Regions from separate parts of the Burkholderia sp. JKS000303 genome, predicted to be linked through region 1. Evidence: riboswitches for the same ligand, from Rfam matches in the RefSeq annotation. Region 1 holds a riboswitch; each other region holds the start of a gene.
The links. A riboswitch is a leader RNA that binds a small molecule or an ion and turns the genes downstream of it on or off. The one in region 1 is predicted to bind cobalamin.

Region 1 (5,306 bases):
CGCACATCGACAGACGCGCGACGGGCGCGCGGCGCAGGTGTTTCAGCACCGCGCCGGCGAAATCGCCCATTTCGATCAGCGCCATGTCGGGCAGGCCGTAGTGCGCGCGCATCGCGTCCTCGCTCGCGTTGCCGGTACACGCGGCAATGTGCGCGACGCCGTTCGCGCGCGCGACGTCGATGCCTTGGTGGATCGACGCGATGTACGCGGAACACGAGAACGGCCGCACGATGCCGGTCGTGCCGAGGATCGACAGCCCGCCGACGATCCCGAGGCGAGGGTTCATCGTCTTCAACGCGAGCGCCTCGCCGCCCTCGACGCCGATCGTCACGTCGAAGCCGCCCGCATGGCCGTATTCGGCGGCGAGCGCGTCGAGGTGGGTCGTCATCATCTGGCGCGGCACCGGATTGATCGCCGGTTCGCCGACCGGCAGCGTGAGCCCGGCGCGCGTGACCGTGCCGACACCCGGCCCTGCATGAAAGCGCACGCCCGGCGTCGCGGCGAGCGCGACGCGCGCGAAGATCAGCGCGCCGTGCGTGACGTCGGGATCGTCGCCGGCGTCCTTCAGCGTGCCGGCTTCGGCGCCGTCGGCCGTGGTCCGGCAGAACTCGAGCCGCATCATCACGCGCTGCCCCTTCGGCAGCACGATTTCGACCGCATCGTCCGCGCGGCCCGCGAGCAGCAGGCGCGCGGCGGCGAGCGACGTCGCGGTCGCGCAGCTGCCGGTCGTGTAGCCGAACCGCAGCGGCGCCGGTTGTTCGGGGGTTTCGTCGCGCATCACGCGAGGTCCGGAAGGTCCGACAGGTCGGTTGCCGCGGCATCCGGCTTGCGCACGTCGTACAGCGTGACGGGCAACGGTTGCCGCCACGTGTCGAAGCGGCCGAGCGGCTCCGCGTGCGCGAGCGATACGCGCGTGAGCGTGCCGCCGTGCGCATCGCGCCACGCGGCGAGCGCCACTTCGCCCTGCAGCGTGACCGCGTTCGCGACCAGCCGGCCACCGGGCTTCAGCGCCGACCAGCATGCGTCGAGCACGCCGGGCGCCGTCGCACCGCCGCCGATGAAGATCGCGTCCGGTGCGGCGAGCCCCGCGAGCGCCTCGGGCGCACGCCCCGCGACGAGTTGCAGGCCCGGCACGCCGAGCGTGTCGCGGTTGTGTTCGATGAAGCGCTGCCGCTCGGCGTGCGATTCGATCGCGATCGCCTGGCACGATGGATGCGCGCGCATCCATTCGATGCCGATCGAGCCGCTGCCCGCGCCGACGTCCCACAGCAGTTCGCCGGGTGCGGGCGCGAGGCGCCCGAGCGTGAGCGCGCGCATGTCGCGCTTGGTGAGCTGGCCGTCGTGGCGGTATGCGTCGTCGGGCAAGCCGGGCGTGAGCGCGCGGCGCGGCGCATCGGGGCCGGCCTGGCAGTCGAGCGCGACGAGATTGAGCGCGGCCGTTTGGTCGACGTGCCAGTCCTGCGCGAGACCGTCGATGCGCCGCTCCAGCTGGCCGCCGAGATGTTCGAACACGCTGATGCGGGTCGGGCCGAAGCCGCGTGCGGTGAGCTCCGCGGCGACCGTGGCCGGCGTGCGGCCGTCCGCGCTCAGCACGAACAGGCGCCGGCCCGGCAACAGGTGGCGCGCGAGCGTCGCGAGCGGGCGGCCGACGAGCGACACCGCGCCGACGTCCTGCAACGCCCAGCCGAGCCGCGCGGCCGCGAGCGACAGCGACGATGGTGCAGGCAGCACGCGCCACTCGTCGGCGGGCAGTTCGCGCGCGAGCGTCGCGCCGACGCCGAACAGCATCGGGTCGCCGCTCGCGAGCACGCAAACGGGCGAGCCGCGACGGGCGAGCAGGCCCGACAGGTCGAACGGCGACGGCCACGCTTCGCGCGCGGCCGGCAGCCGCGCGGGCAGCATGTCGAGGTGCCGCTTCGCGCCGACCACCCGCGTCGCGTCGAGCAGCGCGCGCCGCGCGCTGCGTCCGAGCCCCGCGTAGCCGTCGTCGCCGATGCCCACTACCGTCAGCCACGCCGTCATGCACCCTTCCCCATCGTTCGGTTCCATCGAGTCGCCGCGCGGCGGCCGTGAAGGCGCCGGTGCGGCCGTCCGCATTGCGAAAGTCGGCATGGTACCGTGTTCCACCGCGCGTTTCATCTGCGTGGCTGCCGCCCCGCACCGTGCTTTGCCCCGGCTCCGGCGCATGGCCGGGCGGTCGCGAAGCGCCGTCGAAATCGGGTATCCTACGGCCGTTCGATCGCCGGTGCCCTTCGGGGCCGAAGAGGGAACACGGGGTGCACATCGCGCCGCCGTGGCTGCCCCCGCAACTGTAGACAGCGAGCCGATCTCCCTTTCATGCCACTGGTTTTACCGGGAAGGCCGGGAGCAGGCGCCGACCTGTCAGCCAGGAGACCTGCCGGCCTGAAAGTGCGTGCGTGCCAGTCGGCGTCGGGCGGGGTGTACCGATGCGTTGGCCGTTGCGCGACACTGTCCCGTATTCCGTTGAGCTCCGCCCCCGTTTCGATTCCTGCGTCGCCTGCCGTGCGCCCGTCGGCTTGCCCGGGGCTCGTGCGCGTCGTCGCGGCCGCCGATGGCGGACTGTGCCGCATCAAGCTGCCGGGCGGCCGGCTCGACGCGCGACAGGCGCGCGCGATCGCCGCTGCCGCGCGCGCCTACGGCTCCGGTGCGATCGACGCGACCAATCGCGCGAATCTTCAGCTGCGCGGCATTCGCGACGGAGCGGCCGATCCGCTGGCCAACGCGTTGCTCGACGCAGATCTCGGCCCGCGCGCGCGCAGCGCTGAGGTCGCCGATGCGGCCGCCGACCGGGCCGCGCTCGCCGCGAGCGACGACGTCCGCAACCTGATGCTCAGCCCGCTCGCCGGGCGCGACCCCGACGCGCTGCTCGACAGCCGCGCGCTCGCGACACCCCTCTTCGACCTGCTGGCGCGCGAGCCGCGTCGCGGCGAACTGTCGCCGAAATTCTCGATCCAGCTCGACGGCGGCGAATCGGTCGCGGCCGTCGATCACCCGCACGACATCTGGCTGGCCGCATGGCGTCGCGGCGACGGCGCGCTGCGCATCGCCGCGAGCCTGGCCGGCTGCGTGCCGGTCGCCCCCGACGACACGCCCGCGTCGATCGACGTGTCGCCCGACCAGACCGTCGCGCTCGTGCGTGCGTTGCTGCTTGCGTTCCTCGATCTCGCGCCGGTCGACGTCGCGCGGATGCGCGGATTGATCGCGATCTGCGGCGAACGCGCGCTGCTCGAACGCGCGCAGCACTATCTGCCCTTCCCGCTCGCGGCCGATCCGGCGCTCGCCGGCTGGCGACGCGCGCCGTCCAATGCCGCGCTGCGTTTCGGCGCGCGGCCGTCGCTCGATGCGGCCCGCTGCAGCGTCGGTGCGCAATGCGCGCTCGGCCGGCTCGACGCGACGCAACTGGAGCGGCTCGCCGACCTAGCCGAAGCCGATGGCGACGGCACGCTGTCGATGACGCCGTGGCAAGGCGTGTTCATGCACGGCGTGTTGCACGAACGCGCGCCGGCCGTGCTCGATGCGCTCGCGTCGCTCGGCCTCGTGTGCGCGATGACCGATCCGCTCGCGTCGCTCGTCGCGTGCACGGGCAGCGCAGGCTGCGCGAAATCGCGCGCCGATACGAAACGCGACGCGCTCGCGCTGGCCGAGTACATCGGCCATCCGCTCGACGCGCACCTGACCGGCTGCGAGCGCCATTGCGCGCTGCCGCACACGGCGACGCACACGCTCGTCGCGGTCGCGCCCGGGCGCTACGACCTTTACCGGCGCGACGCTGCCGCGGGCCTCGGCGCCCCGCTCGCGCGCCATCTGACGATTGACCAGGCCGCGGCCCGACTGACGGGCGCGCGGTACAGCCAGGACACCACCGATGCTTGACTACATTCGCGACGGGCAGGAAATCTACCGCCAGTCGTTCGCGACGATCCGCGCCGAGGCCGACCTGTCGCAGGTTCCGCCCGATCTCGAGAAACTCGCGGTGCGCGTGATCCATGCGTGCGGGATGGTCGACGTCGTCCACGACCTGCGCTTCTCGGCGGGCGCCGGCACGGCCGGGCGCACCGCGCTCGCGGCCGGTGCGCCGATCCTGTGCGACGCGAAGATGGTGGCCGAAGGCATCACGCGTGCGCGGCTGCCGGCCGGCAATCGCGTGATCTGCACGCTCGGCGAGCCGGAAGTGCACGATCTCGCGCGCCATCTCGGCAACACGCGTTCGGCCGCGGCGCTCGAACTGTGGCGCCCCCAGCTGGCCGGCAGCGTCGTCGTGATCGGCAATGCGCCGACTGCGCTGTTCCACCTGCTCGACATGATCGACGCCGGCGCCCCGCGCCCCGCGCTGATCCTCGGCTTTCCGGTCGGCTTCATCGGCGCGGCCGAATCGAAGGCGATGCTGGCCGCCGACAGCCGCGGCGTGCCGTACGTCGCGCTGCTCGGCCGGCGCGGCGGCAGCGCGATGGCCGCCGCCGCGGTCAACGCGCTCGCGACGGAGGTCGAATGATGGCCCCGTGCGGACGCCTGTTCGGCGTGGGGGTCGGCCCCGGCGACCCGGAACTGATGACGATCAAGGCGCTGCGCGTGCTGCAGGCCGCGCCGGTGGTCGCGTATTTCGTCGCGAAGGGCAAGAAAGGCAATGCGTACGGGATCGTCGAAGCGCACCTGCTCGATACGCAGACGCAACTGCCGCTCGTCTACCCGGTGACGACCGAAGCGCTGCCGCCGCCGCTGTGCTACGAAACGGTGATCGCCGACTTCTACGACACGGCCGCCGAGATCGTCGCGTCGCATCTCGATGCGGGGCGCGATGTCGCGGTGATCTGCGAAGGCGATCCGTTCTTCTACGGGTCGTACATGTACCTGCACGACCGGCTCGCGCCACGCTACGACACCGAGGTGATCCCGGGCGTGTGCGCGATGCTCGGCGGCACGGCCGTGCTCGGCCAGCCGCTCGTGTATCGCAACCAGAGCCTGTCGGTGCTGTCCGGCGTGCTGCCGGAGAACGAATTGCGCGCGCGGCTCGCGCAGGCCGACGCGGCCGTCGTGATGAAGCTCGGCCGCAACTTCGACAAGGTGCGGCGCGTGCTCGACGACCTGGGGCTCGCGAAGCGCGCGCTGTACGTCGAGCGCGCGACGATGGCGACCCAGCGCATCGTGCCGCTCGACGAAGTCGATCCGATGGCGTCGCCGTATTTCTCGCTGCTCGTGGTGCCGGGGGAAAAATGGCAAGGATGACGACGCCGCCCGCGATCGTGATTCTCGGCGCCGGTGCGCTCGATACCGCGCGGCGCATCCAG
Region 2 (5,306 bases), on a different contig from region 1:
CGCGGTGCGCGACGGCCGCGCGACGTTCCGGATGGATTCGCTGCGTCGCACCCGCAGCCCGGCCGCGTGTCTCGTCGACCTGACCGGCCTGTTCTGCTACCTGCAGCTGTTCGGCTGGCTCACCGGGCAGCCGCTGCGGCCGGACGAAGTGTGGCTCGGCCATCCGCGCCGCGACGATGCGATGCCGCTGCTCGGGCTGTTCAATGCGCCGGTCGACGTCGGTCGCAAAACCTACGGCTTCGCGTTCGACGCAGCACGGCTCGATGCGCGCGTGATCCGGCAGCCGGGCGAGCTCGACGCGTTTCTCGTCGACTTTCCGTTTCGTCTGATCGATGCTGCACCGGCCGTCGTGTCATGGGCGCAGCAGGTGCGCGGCTTTCTCGACGCGGCCCTCGCGCGCGAGCAGGCGCTGCCGGCGCTCGCGGAGCTGGCGGCATGGCTCGGCGTCAGCGACGCCACGTTACGACGGCGGCTGGCGGCCGAAGGCAGCGGCTACCACGTGTTGCGCGAGCAATGCCTGGCTGAGGTCGCGCGACGCTGCCTGCGCGAGTCGGACTGGCCGATCACGCGGATTGCGGCGCATCTCGGTTTCGGCGGCGAGGAAGCGTTCCGGCGTGCATTCGTGCGGTGGACGGGTATGGCGCCGAGCCGGTTCCGGCGCACTTGCACGGCCGCCGGCATGCCGTTTCATCAGACGTGAAGCCCGCTTCGAACGCTCGTAAAGCAAGAATTTCGAAAGAATCCGGCGGAGAGTGACGTTTTTTCGCATCCCGTTCGCACCGGCAATTGACGCGCCGGAGCGCTCGCCATTACGCTTGCGCGCTGATGGTTCCCGGAGACGGGATCAAAAGGGAACGCAGGAGAGGCAGCGCCTCGAATCTGCGGCTGCCCCCGCAACTGTAAGCGGCGAATCCGCGCTACCGCATGCCACTGGGAAACCGGGAAGGCCGGCGCGAATCACGACCCGCGAGCCAGGAGACCTGCCATCGACCCGAGGTCCAAGCAGCCGCACCGGGCGGGGTGTCCCGATGCGCCAGGCACCGCCTTTGGCGGTCGCCCGTTGCATGGACGGCCCGACCTCAGGACCCATCCGATGTCCCATCTTTCCGAAGCCGCTTCCACGCCGGAAGCGTCGCGCCGACATGCCGCCGGCATGCGCGGCGTGTCCGCGCACGTCTGCCGCGCCGCCCTGCGCGACGACCAGCCACGCTGTCCGGTCGCGCGATAAACCCACAAGAACGAACGCGGTATTCACCGCGCCCCGCTGATGCTCGCCGTACGCAACACCCTCACGCTCGCTGCCTTATGAACCTTCGCCACCTCCTTGCCACGTCCGCCGCCACGGCGCTGCTCTCCCCGATCGCCCACGCCGCCGGCGACACGGCGATCACGCAGCCGCCGCAGGCCACGGACGGCGCCGACCTGCCGACGATCACCGTGACCGACACGCGGCACCTGCCCGAGTCGTTCGACCAGCGCTACGCGTCGACGCAGGTGCTCACGCGCACCGACCTCGACCGGCTGTCGCCGAGCGATCCGAGCATCACGCAGGCGCTCGCGACGCTGCCCGGCGTCACCGTCTCGCAGAACGGCGGCCCGGGCTCGTCCGCGTCGGTCAGCATCCGCGGCTCGTCGGCCAGCCAGGTCGCGGTGTTCATCGACGGGATCCGGATCGGCTCGCCGACCACCGGCATCGCGCCGTGGGCGGACCTGCCGACCGAAGCGTTCGAGCGTGTCGAAGTGATTTCGGGGCCGGCGGCGGCGTCGTTCGGCGCGAACGCGATGGGGGGCGTCGTGCAGCTGTTCACGCGCCGTGCCGCCAACCAGCCGAACCAGACCACCGTGTCGGTCGGCGGCGGCTCGAACAAGACGTTCGACACGCAGTTGCGCACGTCGGGCACCGTGCCGTCGACCGGCCCGCTCGCCGCGCTCGGCGGCCTCACCTACTCGCTCGGGCTGCACGACTACAACACGGCCGGCATCGACGCGACGCGGCCCGTGTTGCCGTACCACGAGGACGGCCGCAATCCGTATCACGCGCAGGACCTCGATGCGCGCCTCGGCTACGCGCGCGACAACTGGTCGATCTCGACGTTCGCGCTGTATCACCGCTCCGATCTGTCCTATGACAACGCCGGTTATGCGAACCGCCAGCTCGATCATCAACTGACGACCGGCCTCGCGTTCCATCTCGACATCACGCCCGATACGCAGTTCGACCAGTCGTTCGGTTATGCGAACGACCGCCAGTTCCTGTATGCGAGCGATCCGGCCATCCCGACCGACCAGATCAACTCGCAGCGCATCAGTTCGTCGACGTCGCTCACCCATCAGGAACACGGGTTCCGCCTGTTCGGCCTGCCGCTGTCGGGCGAAACGAAGCTCGCGTACGACTTCACGCGCGAACAGGCGTTCCTGCCGGTCGACGTTCCGGACGGCGTGCCGACGCGCAACGATTCCGCGTTCTCGCTGCATCAGTCGGCGACGCTCGGCAGCGTGACGATGTTCGTCGCGGGCCGTCATGAAATCATCGCCGGCCAAGCGGTGAACACCGGCAACGCGGCGCTGTCGTGGGCGATCACGCCGGTGTACACGGCGCGTGTGTCGTACGGCAACGCGTTCCGCCTGCCGAGCTTCAACGACCTGTACTACCCCGGCTACGGCAATCCGGACCTGCGTCCGGAGCGCAGCGATTCGATCGAAGCCGCGCTCGACGCGAACACGTCGTACGGCACGTTCACGGCCGCGATCTACGACACGCGGGTGAGCAACCTGATCGCGTACAACCCCGCGACGTTCTCGCCGATGAACATCGGCCGCGCGCATATCCGCGGGATCGACCTGTCGTACAAGGGGACGATTGGCCGCTACACGCCGGTCAGCGTCGCGATCGGGCTGCTGGATCCGCAGGACGAGACCAACGACAGCTGGCTCAACCGCCGGCCGCGCCAGACGGTCAGCGTGAACGTCGATCACACGTGGGACGAGCTGCACCTGCACGCGCTGAGCACCGGCGCGTCGCTGAACTACGGCGGCACGACGTTCGACGACCCGGCGAACACGACCTACCTGCCGTCGTACCTGACGGTAAACCTGCGCGCGTCGTACAAGATCAACGCGCACCTGACGGTGTCGGCGACGCTGTCGAACCTGTTCGACCGCCAGTACATGACCGCGTACGGCTACAACACGCTCGGCCGCACCGCGTTCGGCAAGGTCAGCTACACGTTCTGACGCCCGGCTGCTCCCGCGTCGGCGCCCGCGACCGCGGGCGTCGACGCGGATCCGTTCGCATGGATCGCATGCGTCGGCAGCAAACCGCAGCGCCTCGTCACGACCAAACGACGCCGCGCACACCCGCGATCAACTGGATCGCGCCGAACCCCGCGATCACGACGGCCGACACGCGCGACAGCCCGTGCATGAACGCGCCGGACATCTTCGTGCGCAACGCGGCGGTCGCACCGCTCAGGCACAGCCACCACACCGCGGACCCCGCGAACACACCCGCGACCATCGGCGCGACGGTCATCCGCATCGCGCCGTCCTGCGCCGCCGACAGCGGCCCCAGCGCCGCGAAAATCCCGATGAACGACACGATCGTCATCGGGTTCGACAGCGTCAGGCCGAACGTCGTCAGGAAGTCGCGCAGGACGGTCGTACGCGGCCCGTCGCGCTGCACGGCCGCCGCGGCCGGCGCCTGACGCGCGATCGACCACGCCAGCCACACGAGGAACGCGCCGCCGCCGATCTTCAGCGCGACGGTCAGCATCGGGAACGCCGTGGCGATGCCCGCGACGCCCAGCGCGCCGAGCAGCCCGTAGATCGCATCCGCGCACGCGGCTCCGATGCCGGTGGCGAACCCCGCCCGAAAACCACGGGTCAGGCTGCGCTGGATGCACAGCATGCCGATCGGGCCGACCGGCACCGCGATCGACAAGCCGATCACGACGGATTTGATGAACAGCATGGCCGGCGCCTCGCGTCAGGCAGTGGGGATGTCTCGGCATCGTAGGGAAAGTCCGGTCGCCGCTGAAGGCGGTTTTTAAGGAAAAATGGCTGTTCCACCTTAAAAACGCCGCCGCGATGGACGATCTCGACTGGAAAGTACTCACGCTGCTGCAGGCCAACGGCCGCATCAGCTACACGGAGCTGGCCCGCCAGGTTCACCTGTCGGTGCCGGCGGTGACGGAGCGCGTGAAGCGCCTCGAATCGGCCGGCGTGATCGACGGCTACACGGCGCGGGTCAATCCGGCCGCGGCCGGCTACCCGGTGAGCGCGCTGATCGGCATCACGGTGCAACAGCCGGCGAAGGCGAAATTCCTGAAGCTGCTGGAGACGATTCCCGAAGTGATCGAGTGCCATCACGTGACCGGCGCGGATTCCTACGTGATTCGGTTCGTGGCCACGAGCATGGCGCACCTCGAACAGCTGATCGAACGCATCAACCTGTATGGCGAAACCCGCACGTCGATCGTGATGTCGACGCCGCTACCGGCCCGCGGGCTCGCCCGCCCGGCTGCAGGGATCAAAGGGATTCGGGCGTGACAGGACACCCCGCGCTGCGCGATGCTGTGCAATCGCCCCTTGCACGAACCGGACAACCTGCCATGCCAGTCATCGGACTCGATCATTACAACCTGCGCGCCGATCGGGCAACGCTCGACACGCTGCGCGATTTCTACGTGAGCGTCGTGGGACTCGAACCCGGCTATCGGCCGCCGTTCCAGAGCGACGGCTACTGGCTCTACGCGGGAGCGCAAGCGATTCTCCACCTGTCGGAAGCACGGCCCGGCGAAGTGCGGCCGGCGCACGTCGTCAATACGTTCGACCATATGGCGTTTTCCTGCGCGAACGCCGCCGACATGGAACGGCGCCTCACCGACGCGCAGGTCCGGTACGCGCGCCGGTACGTGCCGCTCACACGCCAGCTCCAGATCTTTTTCAGCGATCCGGCCGGCAACGGCGTCGAATTGAACTTCGCGCAACCGGACGACATGGCCGGCAACGCTGCGGGTTAGCGCGGCCGACCGCGCCGTTCGTGCGCCCGTCGTCAAGCGCCCTGCTTCCTCGCGCCGCGTGACGGCAGCGTCATCGCGGCCACGCCGGCCACGACACATCCGAGCCCCAGCCACGCCGACGCGGACAGCGATTCGCCCAGCAGCGCGATGCTGATCGCCACGCCGATCGGCACGCGCAGATACGCCTGCGCCGTGGTGCCGACCGGGCCAAGCGTGCGGACGAGCCGGAAATAGATGACGAATGCGACCGCCGTCGACAGTACGGCAAGCGCCACGAGCGCGGCG
Region 3 (5,306 bases), on a different contig from region 1:
TCGAGCCCGACGAACCGACCGCGGTCGCCAGCGACGTGGACAGTTGCTGCACGCCCGGCAGCACGGCCGGCGTCATCTCGCGGCGCTGCACGAAGTGTTCGACGTCGGCGCGCGGATTCGCGGACGGTGCGACGCCGTTCGAGTATTTGGCGAACGTCGCGGCGGCCTGGTTCGCGACGGCGACGAACGTCTGCGATTCGGCCGGCGTGACGGCCTTGTTCAGCGCGTATGCGGTCGGCACCGTGCCGATCAGGATCAGCATGATGAGGCCCATCCCTTTCTGCCCGTCGTTCGACCCGTGCGCGAACGACACGCCGGTGCAGGTGAGGATCAGCAGGCAGCGAATCCAGAACGGCGGCGGCTGGTCTTTCGGCGGCTCCTTGTACAGCTCCGGAACCCGGACGACGGCCTTCAGCACGAGCAGCAGCAGCGACGCGCACAGGAAGCCGACGATCGGCGAGAACAGCAGCGACTTGCCGACGCCGAGCGCCTGGCCCCAGTCGACGCCGCTCGTGCCGGACGGGCCGTGCATCAGCTGGTTCATCAGCCCGACGCCGATGATCGAGCCGATCAGCGTATGCGAGCTCGACGACGGCAACCCGAAGTACCAGGTCGCGAGGTTCCACACGATCGCGGCGATCAGCAGTGCGAACACCATCGCGAAGCCCGAGCCGCTGCCGACCTGAAGAATCAGCTCGACCGGCAGCAACTGCAGGATGCCGAACGCGACGGCGCCGCTCGAAGCCATCACGCCGAGGAAGTTCCACATGCCGGACCAGATCACCGCGACGTTTGGCGTCAGCGAGTGGGTGTAGATCACGGTCGCGACCGCATTCGCGGTGTCGTGGAAGCCGTTGACGAACTCGAAGCCGAGCGCGATCAGCAGCGCGGCGCCGAGCATCAGATACGGGAACAACGATCCTTCGCGGACGGGCGACAGATCGGCAATCAGGTGGGTGGCGATATAGACGGCGCCGATTGCGAGCACCAGCAGGAAGACGGCATAGCCGGCCTGCCGGGTGCGTTCGGTGGCGCCGGGCGTATTGGCGGCGGACGAAGCAGGTTGATTCATGACGGCATCTCGTAAGGGAACCGCGTCCGATCCTAGCTTCGGCTACCCGTCAGTTTGATGACAGTCGGGAGGACGAATCGTCGCCTTACGGACGTGTAAGAAATGCGTGCGAGGTCTACACGCCGGCATTGCACCCATCGTCGTCGGTGCTCAACATCCATCCGTCCGTCAACCTGACGAATACCTTGCACGACAGCGGCGCGACGTCGATGCGCATCGCGGCCCGCAGGTCTATACGAAGCGCATGCGCGACGGCTGCGCGAACGATCGCTGCATGCGTGATCGCAACGACGTCGCGATCGGGCGGCAGGCCGTCGAGCCATGCGCCGACGCGGCCTGCGACGTCGTCGAACGATTCGCCGCCGTGCGGCGACGCGCGCGGATCGCCGATCCATGCATCGAGTTCGTCCGGCAGGTCGCGCGCGAGCTCGTGCAGTCGCTTGCCGCGCCAGCGGCCGTAGTCGACATCGCGAAGCGCGTCGTCGAGCCGCGCGCGTAGCCCGAGTGCATCGGCGGTCTGTCGCGCGCAACGCGCGGGACTGCTCAGCACGATCGCGTGAGGGCCGTCGGCGAACCGCTCGCGCACCGACGCGGCGTCGGCCAGCCCGTGCGCGTCGAGCGGATCGTCGTCGGGAAACGTGCCGGTGCGCATCGCACGGGTCGATGCATGCGTGATCAGGCGCAGCGAGACAGGCTGGGTCATGTCGGTGGTCGATGATTCGAGGCGGGAGTGCGCAGCCGTGCCGATCCGGCCCGGGCCTTCAATACGCGAGCGTTCGCGCGTACAATTCGCCCGATACGAAACGTGGAAGCCGGTGCAATTCCGGCGCGGTCGCGCCACTGTAACCGGGGAGATTCGATCCCGGAAGCCAGACCTGCGTTCGTACTCCATCCAACATTTGCCGGGGCGCGATTCCCCTGAGGTGCATCCATGAGCGACGCAGTACTGAAGCCGGCGGTCGTGCCGGCGCCCATCCCCGTCCGCGAACTGTTGCCGTGGGCCATCTTCGTCGGTCTGATCCTGCTGCTCGCGATTTATTTCGTCGGCGCGGAAGAGGGCGCAACGTCGATCGTGCCGGGCATGTACGTGCATGAGTTCGTGCACGACGGTCGCCATCTGCTTGGCTTTCCCTGCCACTGACGCGGAGTAGACGATGGTCGGAAAGCTGCTCATGCGCGGGATGCTCGCAGGCATCGCCGCAGGTCTCCTCACGTTCGGTTTCGCGAAAATCGTCGGCGAACCGCAAGTCGATCAGGCAATCTCCTTCGAAGAAAAGCTCGATGCCGCCAAGGGCGACGCACCGGAGCCCGAACTGGTCAGCCGCCACACGCAGGCCGGCCTCGGCCTGCTGACGGGTGTCGTGACCTACGGCGCGGCATTCGGCGGGCTGTTCTCGCTGGTCTTCGCGTTTGCGTACGGACGAGGCAGCCGCCTCCCGGCGCGGCCGCTCGCGGCATGGCTCGCGCTGGCTGCGTTCATCGCGCTCGTGATCGTGCCCAACATCAAGTACCCGGCCAATCCGCCATCGGTTGGCGACCCCGACACGATTGGCTATCGCACGGGGCTGTTCTTCCTGATGATCGCGATCTCGATCGCGACGATGGTGTTCTCGATCAACGTGCGTCGTCATCTGCTGGCGAAGCTCGGCCAGTGGAACGCGTCGATCGTCGCCGGGCTCCTGTTCATCGTGATCATCGCGGCCGTGCAGCTCGGGTTGCCGGCGATCAACGAAGTGCCGGCAGCGTTCCCGGCCGTCGTGCTGTGGAAGTTCCGCACCGCGGCGATCGGCATGCAGGTGATCATGTGGACGACGATCGGCCTGCTGTTCGGAGCATGGGTCGAACGCGGCGAACGCATCGGCATGCGCGCCGCCTGACGCGCATTGCAACAGGGCGCGCCTGGCGCAGCATGCGCGGCGCGCTCCACGTCGATTCGCGCGCGAGCGCGACGAACGCGGCCAGATAGTCGATCGACGCGTCCGCATCGCGGATGCCGAGGAAGATCTGCTTCGCGATTCCCTTCTTGCCCGGCTTGACCGGCATCCGGTCTGCCTATCCGTCGGCAAGCCACCTCGGCAGCGCGGCTGCGCCGCGCCCGCTCGCCACCCTCTGCAGCATGATGCGGGTCGTCTCGATCGACTGGTGGCGCCGCGGCACGATGCCGGCCGGCGTCAGGAACGGGTTGGAGATATCGAGCCGGTCCGTTTCGACCGGGTCCGTGATCAGCATCTCGTTGCCGAGCGGTTCGAGTGTCACGGAGTCGGCATTCGCGAACCGGTGTGTGTCCGTAACCACCAGCACCTGCTCGTAATCGAACCCGGGATCGAAGCACAGCTTCGGCTTGTTCCACGGATCGGGCGCTCGACCTCGCGGATCACGGTGAGATGACCTCGTTCCAGCATGGAGCGCGCTCACCCAACAGATGCATGAATAAATTTAATGGATGAATGAAATAATTCCATTTTATCTCATGATTTGAAGTCCCTATCATGGCTGCCAGATCTTCAATTCTTCTCGGGACGGCAGCCTCATGGTTACGACACACAACCTCGGTTTTCCGCGCATCGGCGCGAAGCGCGAACTCAAGTTCGGTCTCGAGCGCTACTGGAAGGGCGAATCGTCGCGCGACGAACTGAAGGCGCTCGGTGCCGAACTGCGTCAGCGTCACTGGAACGACCAGCGCGATCTGGATCTGGTGCCGATCGGCGACTTCGCGTTCTACGACCAGGTGCTCGACATGAGCTTCACGCTCGGCAATCTGCCCAAGCGTGTGCAGGGCTTCCACGGCGACGCGCTCGACAACTATTTCCGTGTGGCGCGCGGCCGTTCGGCGCAAGCGGCGGACGAACATGCCGCATGCTGCGGCGGTGTCTCGGCCGGCGAAATGACGAAGTGGTTCGACACGAACTATCACTACATCGTCCCGGAATTCCACGCGGACACGAACTTCTCGCTCGATCCGTCGCGCCTGCTCCAGCAACTGGCCGAAGCACAGGCGCTGGGCGTCGCCGCGAAGCCGGTGATCCTGGGGCCCGTCACGTACTTGTGGCTCGGCAAGTCGAAGGACGATTCGGACCGCCTCGCATTGCTGCCGAAGCTGCTGCCGGTATACGGCGCGCTGCTCGACACGCTGACCGCACAGGGCGTCGAATGGGTGCAGATCGACGAGCCGATCCTCGTCACCGAACTCGACGCCGAATGGCGTCAGGCATTTCGCACCGCGTACGCGGCGCTGGAAACGCGTCGCATCAAGCTGCTGCTCGCGACGTACTTCGGCCAGTTGCAGGACAACCTGACGCTCGCGGCGTCGCTGCCGGTCGACGGCCTGCACATCGACGCGATCAAGGCTCGCGATGAAATCGACGCGCTGGTGCGTGAACTGCCGGCCGAGCGTGTGCTGTCGGTGGGCGCGATCAACGGCCGCAATATCTGGACGACGGACCTGAACGCCGCGCTCGACTGGCTCGCGCCGCTCGCGAAGCAACTGGGCGAGCGGCTGTGGCTCGCGCCGTCGTGCTCGCTGCTGCACGTGCCGGTCGATCTCGCGAGCGAAGAAAAGCTCGACGCGGAAATCCGCGCGTGGCTCGCGTTCGCGCTGCAGAAACTCGACGAGCTGAAGGTGCTCGCGACCGCGCTGAACGAAGGCCGCGACAAGGTGGCCGACGCGCTGGCCGCGAATGCCGCCGCGATCGACTCGCGGCGCCGCTCGCCGCGCGTGAACAACCCGACGGTGAAGGCTGCGATCGCACGCATCGACGCGCAACTCGGCAACCGCGTGAGCCCGTACACGGTACGCGCGCCGAAGCAGTCGGCACGACTGAACCTGCCGGCCTTCCCGACGACGACGATCGGCTCGTTCCCGCAGACCGGCGAGATCCGCCAGGCGCGCAGCCAGTTCAAGGCGGGCGCGCTGGATGAAGCCGGCTATCGCAAGGCGATGCAGGCCGAGATCGCGCGCAGCGTGCGCGAACAGGAGTCGCTCGAACTCGACGTGCTCGTGCACGGCGAAGCGGAACGCAACGACATGGTCGAATACTTCGGCGAACAGCTCGACGGCTACGCGTTCAGCCAGTTCGGCTGGGTCCAGTCGTACGGTTCGCGTTGCGTGAAGCCGCCGATCCTGTTCGGCGACATCAGCCGCCCGAAGGCGATGACGGTCGAATGGATCACGTACGCGCAGTCGCTGACGAACAAGCCGATGAAGGGCATGCTGACCGGCCCGGTGACGATCCTG
Region 4 (5,306 bases), on a different contig from region 1:
ACCGCTGCCAGCCTCGCCATCGGGCCGGGCGGCGGTCGCAACCGGCACCAGCGGCGTATCCAGCCGCGAATAATGAAACGTATGACCGCGCATCGGCCCGGTGCACGTATCGAGTTGCTGCATGCCGAGCGCCGCGAACCGGCGCTGCATCGTCGCCTGGCCTGACAGCAGTCCGAGCATCGGCGTCGTGACGCCCTCCACGTCGGTCAGCGATTCGCACAGATACACCATCCCGCCGCATTCCGCGACGATCGGCCGACCGGCCGCCGCGTGCATGCGAATCGTCCGCGCGGTCACGGCATTCGCCGCCAGCGTCGCCGCATGCAGCTCCGGATAGCCGCCCGGCAGGAACAGCGCATCGCAATCGTCGGGCACGGGTTCGTCGGCAAGCGGCGAAAAGAACCGCAACTGCGCGCCGAGCGTATCGAGCAGCGCGAGATTGGCCGGATAGATGAACGAGAACGCCGCATCGCGGGCGATCGCGATTCGCTTGCCGGCGAGCGCGCGCGGCAGTGGGGCGGCAACGTCCGGTTCCGCGAACGTGACGGCAGGCGGCAACTCGGCAAGCGCGGTGTGCGCGAGCACGTCGGCCGTGCGATCGAGCCGTGCGTCGAGATCGTCGATGTCGGCCGGCTGGTGCAGCCCGAGATGCCGTTCCGGCAGCGCGATGCCTGCATCGGCCGGCACGTGCCCGAGCCAGCGCAAGTCGTCGGGCAGCGCCTGCCGCAGCAGTTCCGCGTGGCGCGGCGACCCGACGCGGTTCGCCAGCACGCCGTGAAACGGCACCTCGGGCCGGAACCGCGCGAGCCCGAACGCGATTGCCGCGAAGGTTTGCGCCATCGCCTTCGCGGAAATCACCGCGACGACCGGCACGCCGAACGTCGTCGCAAGATCGGCACTGCTCGGCGTGCCGTCGAACAGCCCCATCACGCCTTCGATCAGGATCAGGTCGGCGTCGCGCGCGGCCTCGGCGAGCAGCGCGCGGCAGCCGGCTTCACCGACCATCCCGAGATCCAGCGCATGCACGGGCACGCCGCTCGCGCGTTCGAGCAGCATCGGATCGAGAAAATCGGGCCCGGTCTTGAACACGCGCACGCGCCGGCCGAGCCGCCGGTGCAGCCGCGCGAGGCCGGCCGTCACCGATGTCTTGCCCTGTCCGGACGCGGGTGCGCTGACGAACAGCGCGGGGCAGGCCGGCATCGCTCAGAACTCCACGCCGCGCTGCGCCTTCACGCCTTGCTCCTTGTACGGATGCTTGACGAGCCGCATTTCGGTGACGAGGTCGGCCGCGTCGATCAGCGCATCGGGCGCGTGCCGTCCGGTGACGACGACGTGCACCGCATCCGGCCGGGCCGTGAGCGTCGCGAGCACTTCGTCGAGCGGCAGGTATTCGTACTTCAGCACGGTGTTCAGCTCGTCGAGGATCACCATCCGGTATTCGCCGCTTTCGATCATCCGGCGCGCCTCGTCCCAGCCCTTGCGGGCGGTCGCGATGTCGGCGTCGCGGTTCTGCGTGTTCCACGTATAGCCGTCACCCATCGTCACGAAGTCGCACTCCGCGACCGCGCCGAGGAAATCGCGCTCGGACGTGTGCAGCGCGCCCTTGATGAACTGCACGACGCCGAGTCGCATGCCGTGGCCGAGCACGCGCACGGCCATGCCGAACGCGGCCGTGCTCTTGCCCTTGCCGTTGCCGGTGTTGACGATCAGCAGGCCCTTCTCGTGCGTGGCGGCGGCCTGCTTCTTTTCATGGCCGGCGCGGCGGCGTTCGGTCATCCGTTGATGGGATTCGGCATCGGTCTTCATCGGGAGTCGTCCTGTCGAAAGCGAAACAAAGGGTTCAGAGCGGGCCGGCGAGTGCAACCGTCACGCCGCCCAGGATGGATTTGGGGCCGAGCAGCCGGCCATGCGGCGCCGCGAGCTGCGCACAGGGTTCGGCCACGCCGGCGACGCCGAAACGCGCAAGCGCGGCCGCCGACGGCGCACTCGGCGCCGGTTCGGGACAATGCGCGAGCTGCGCCGCGTCGAAGGCGACGAGCGGCCAGCCGCGCCGCGCGCACAGCGTGCGCAGCGCACGCGCGTGCGCCTTGTCGGCGAGCGTCGCGACGACGGCCGGCTCGGCGGCCGGGTAACGCGCGAGCGCCGCGCGGATCGCGGCATCGAGTTGTGCGGCCGTCACGCCCGCGCGGAAACCGACGCCGAGCGCGACGCGCATCATGCGCCGCTGCCGCCGAGCGCCGCGCGCACCGCCGGATCGTCGGCAAGCGCGGCGACCCGGCCGATCACGACGATCGCCGGCGAGCCGATACCGGCCGCGCCGACGCGTTCGACCACCGTATCGAGCGTCGCGAGCACATGCCGCTGTCCGTCACGCGTTGCGTTCTCGATCGCCGCGCACGGCGTGTCGCCGGCCAGGCCACCGTCGCGCAGCGCGGCCGCGATCGCGTCGAGCCGGCGAATGCCCATGTAGATCACGATCGTCATCCGCGTGGCGGCCAGCGCGCGCCAGTCGGGTTCGTCGGCGCCCGCGCCGTGGCCGGTGACGAAGATCACGCCCTGAGCGTCGCCGCGATGCGTGACCGGAATGCCGAGCGCAGTCGGTGCGGCGATGCCGGCCGTGATGCCGTTGACGACTTCGACCGGGAACCCGGCCGCGCCGAGCGCGAGCAATTCCTCGCCGCCGCGGCCGAACACGAACGGATCGCCGCCCTTGAGCCGCGCGACGCTGCGGCCCGCGCGCAGGTGCGCGAGCATCGCGGCGACGATCGCGTCCTGCGGCGTCGACGCATGGCCGCCGCGCTTGCCGACCTGCTCGATGCGCGCATCCGCGCGCGCATGGCACAGCACGTCGGGGTTCACGAGATCGTCGACGAGCAGCACGTCGGCCGCGGCGATCGCGCGCACGGCCTTCAAGGTCAGCAGATCGGCGTCGCCGGGGCCGGCGCCGACGAGCCATGCGCGGCTCATCGCGGGCGGCACGGCGCGCACCGTGTCGAAGCAGTGGAAAGGGGAAAGCGGGCGGCACATCGGCGGCCGACGGACAGGCAAGACATGATTGATCGAGCGTAGCCCGCGCGAGCGCGGGCGGAATGCGCACCCCATCCGTCCCCCGCGGATCGGGCGTTCGGCGAGCATCGGGCTCGCCCCTTGCGTCGGCCGGTATCCGGGCTGGCCGCTTGCCAGGCCGCAGCCTTCCCGCCCGCTGAAGGGCAGTGGCATCGCGGGCGGCCTGGGCGCGTGCGCGGCAAGCGCGGCGCGCGGGCGGCGTACCGTTGCGGGGACAGCACAGGCCGGGCGGACATCCGCCCCCTGTTTCCCGTTTAACTGCATGCGCGGAAATGCGCGTGCGAGCACCGAACGCGGCGCTACGATAGCACAGCGACCGATCCGCGCGAACCCGCCGCGCGGGCGCCGGATGCGGCGTTGCGGGCGCCGCCGCAGCCATGCCGAACGCCCGGCGGCGGCCCGTTTCGCCTTGACGCTCCCCGCACCGCCGCCTACACTCGCACGCGTTTTGGTGCTCGCGCGCGCTCCTCCGGCGCGCGCAGTTAAACGGGAAACAGGAAGCGTGACTGCGCCGCAGTCGAGCCAACCTGTGCTGCCCCCGCAACGGTAAGCGAACGCGTCGCGCGCAAGCGCCACGCAGCGCCGCTTCGCCGCATGCCTGCCGCATGCGGACGACCGCCACTGGATGCCGCGTGCATCCGGGAAGGCGAAGCGGCGTGTTCGTCAGCCCGGATACCGGCCGAAACGTTGGGGTTCAGCGTCGCGGGGAGGCGGCGCATCGTCCACGGCCGCAGCATGCCCGACGCCCGAGCGTTTCCCGCTTTCTTCGCCGATCGGCCCGCCGCGCCCGCGCGCCCGGGCCGACGCGACGAACCGCAGGCGGCGCGGGAGCCGGGCCCGCGACGGCCGTGTTGGCATTCACCATGTCGACCGTTCGCAAGGAAGCGTCATGTCCGATTCGTCGTTCCGTCCGTTCACGTTCAGCGGCCGTCCGTCCGGACTGCGCCGCGACATCCCCGCGATCCGCCAGATGACATGCCGCGCCGCATCCGGCGCGACGATCCCGGCCTGATTCCATTCTCGACACAGGATCTACCATGTCCCTACGCAAGCTTCCCGTCACGATCGTCACGGGCTTTCTCGGCAGCGGCAAGACCACGCTGATGCGCCACATCCTGCAGCACGCCGAAGGCCGCCGCATCGCGGTGATCGTCAACGAGTTCGGCGAGCTCGGCATCGACGGCGAAATCCTCAAGGGCTGCGGCATCGGCTGCGAGGACGCGGACGGCGCGCAGGGCGAAGCGTCGGGCCAGCTGTACGAACTCGCGAACGGCTGCCTGTGCTGCACCGTGCAGGAAGAGTTCTATCCGGTGATGGAGGCGCTCGTCGAGCGCCGCGCCGATATCGACCACGTGCTGATCGAAACGTCGGGCCTCGCGCTGCCGAAGCCGCTCGTGCAGGCGTTCAACTGGCCGACGATCCGCAACAGCTTCACGGTCGACGCGGTCGTGACCGTCGTCGACGGGCCGGCCGCCGCGAGCGGCCAGTTCGCGGAGAATCCGCAGGCCGTCGACGCCCAGCGCCGCGCCGATCCGAACCTCGACCACGAATCGCCGCTGCACGAACTGTTCGCCGACCAGCTGTCGTCGGCCGATCTCGTGATCGTGAACAAGGCCGATCTCGTCGGCGACGCGCAGTTCGCCGAAGTCGAAGCCGCGATCCGCGAAGACATCCCGCCGCAGGTGAAGATCGTGCGCGCGACGCGCGGCGAACTGGATCTCGCGATGCTGCTCGGGCTCGAGTCGGCGTCGGAGGACACGATCCATCTGCGTCACGACCATCACGGCTCGGCCGACGACGGCGATCACGACCACCATCACGACGATTTCGACTCGGTCGTCGTGTCGGGCGATGCGGGTTCGCGCGAAGCGACGATCGCCGCGCTGCAGCGCGTCGTCGAGACGCACACGATCTACCGCGCGAAAGGCTTCGCAGCGCTGCCCGATGCGCCGATGCGGCTCGTGATCCAGGGTGTCGGCCGGCGTTTCGACAGCTATTTCGATCGTCGCTGGCAGGACGGCGAAACGCGCGCGAGCCGCTTCGTGCTGATCGGCGAGGATCTCGACGCCGCCGCGCTGCAACGCGCGTTCGACGCCGCGTGCGCGGCCCACACGCAACAGGCGTAACGCACGATGCATTTGCTGCGCACCACGCCGGGCGGCTTCGTCGACGATACGCAGGGCGTCGTCCGGATCGACCAGCAGCCGGCCGACATCGTGATCCTGAGCTCGGCCGACACG

Region 2: it holds a riboswitch for cobalamin, as region 1 does, so the genes downstream of both, BX604_RS18165 (TonB-dependent receptor domain-containing protein) here and cobG (precorrin-3B synthase) in region 1, are expected to answer to the same signal.
Region 3: it holds a riboswitch for cobalamin, as region 1 does, so the genes downstream of both, BX604_RS12650 (CbtB domain-containing protein) here and cobG (precorrin-3B synthase) in region 1, are expected to answer to the same signal.
Region 4: it holds a riboswitch for cobalamin, as region 1 does, so the genes downstream of both, cobA (uroporphyrinogen-III C-methyltransferase) here and cobG (precorrin-3B synthase) in region 1, are expected to answer to the same signal.

Annotation. Positions count from the first base shown of each region.
Region 1 covers NZ_PDBZ01000004.1:641,805-647,110, forward strand. The annotation lists gene BX604_RS36245 (cobalt-precorrin-5B (C(1))-methyltransferase) at 1-778, opposite strand, end outside; gene cbiE (precorrin-6y C5,15-methyltransferase (decarboxylating) subunit CbiE) at 778-2,022, opposite strand; cobalamin riboswitch at 2,227-2,417, shown strand; gene cobG (precorrin-3B synthase) at 2,524-3,894, shown strand; gene BX604_RS36260 (precorrin-8X methylmutase) at 3,887-4,513, shown strand; gene BX604_RS36265 (precorrin-2 C(20)-methyltransferase) at 4,510-5,244, shown strand; gene cobJ (precorrin-3B C(17)-methyltransferase) at 5,241-5,306, shown strand, end outside.
Region 2 covers NZ_PDBZ01000001.1:3,836,619-3,841,924, reverse strand. The annotation lists gene BX604_RS18170 (helix-turn-helix transcriptional regulator) at 1-700, shown strand, start outside; cobalamin riboswitch at 810-1,002, shown strand; gene BX604_RS18165 (TonB-dependent receptor domain-containing protein) at 1,306-3,234, shown strand; gene BX604_RS18160 (LysE family translocator) at 3,332-3,970, opposite strand; gene BX604_RS18155 (Lrp/AsnC family transcriptional regulator) at 4,087-4,548, shown strand; gene BX604_RS18150 (VOC family protein) at 4,611-5,021, shown strand; gene BX604_RS18145 (DMT family transporter) at 5,054-5,306, opposite strand, start outside.
Region 3 covers NZ_PDBZ01000001.1:2,609,771-2,615,076, forward strand. The annotation lists gene BX604_RS12640 (inorganic phosphate transporter) at 1-1,072, opposite strand, end outside; gene BX604_RS12645 (histidine phosphatase family protein) at 1,188-1,775, opposite strand; cobalamin riboswitch at 1,832-1,969, shown strand; gene BX604_RS12650 (CbtB domain-containing protein) at 2,004-2,213, shown strand; gene BX604_RS12655 (CbtA family protein) at 2,227-2,949, shown strand; partial or broken gene BX604_RS12660 (LysR substrate-binding domain-containing protein) at 2,975-3,430, opposite strand; gene metE (5-methyltetrahydropteroyltriglutamate--homocysteine S-methyltransferase) at 3,603-5,306, shown strand, end outside.
Region 4 covers NZ_PDBZ01000005.1:532-5,837, reverse strand. The annotation lists gene BX604_RS36360 (cobyrinate a,c-diamide synthase) at 1-1,200, opposite strand, end outside; gene cobO (cob(I)yrinic acid a,c-diamide adenosyltransferase) at 1,204-1,806, opposite strand; gene BX604_RS36350 (cobalamin biosynthesis protein) at 1,841-2,218, opposite strand; gene cobA (uroporphyrinogen-III C-methyltransferase) at 2,215-3,027, opposite strand; cobalamin riboswitch at 3,138-3,374, opposite strand; cobalamin riboswitch at 3,499-3,764, shown strand; gene BX604_RS39860 (hypothetical protein) at 3,956-4,078, shown strand; gene cobW (cobalamin biosynthesis protein CobW) at 4,104-5,192, shown strand; partial or broken gene BX604_RS36335 (cobaltochelatase subunit CobN) at 5,199-5,306, shown strand, end outside.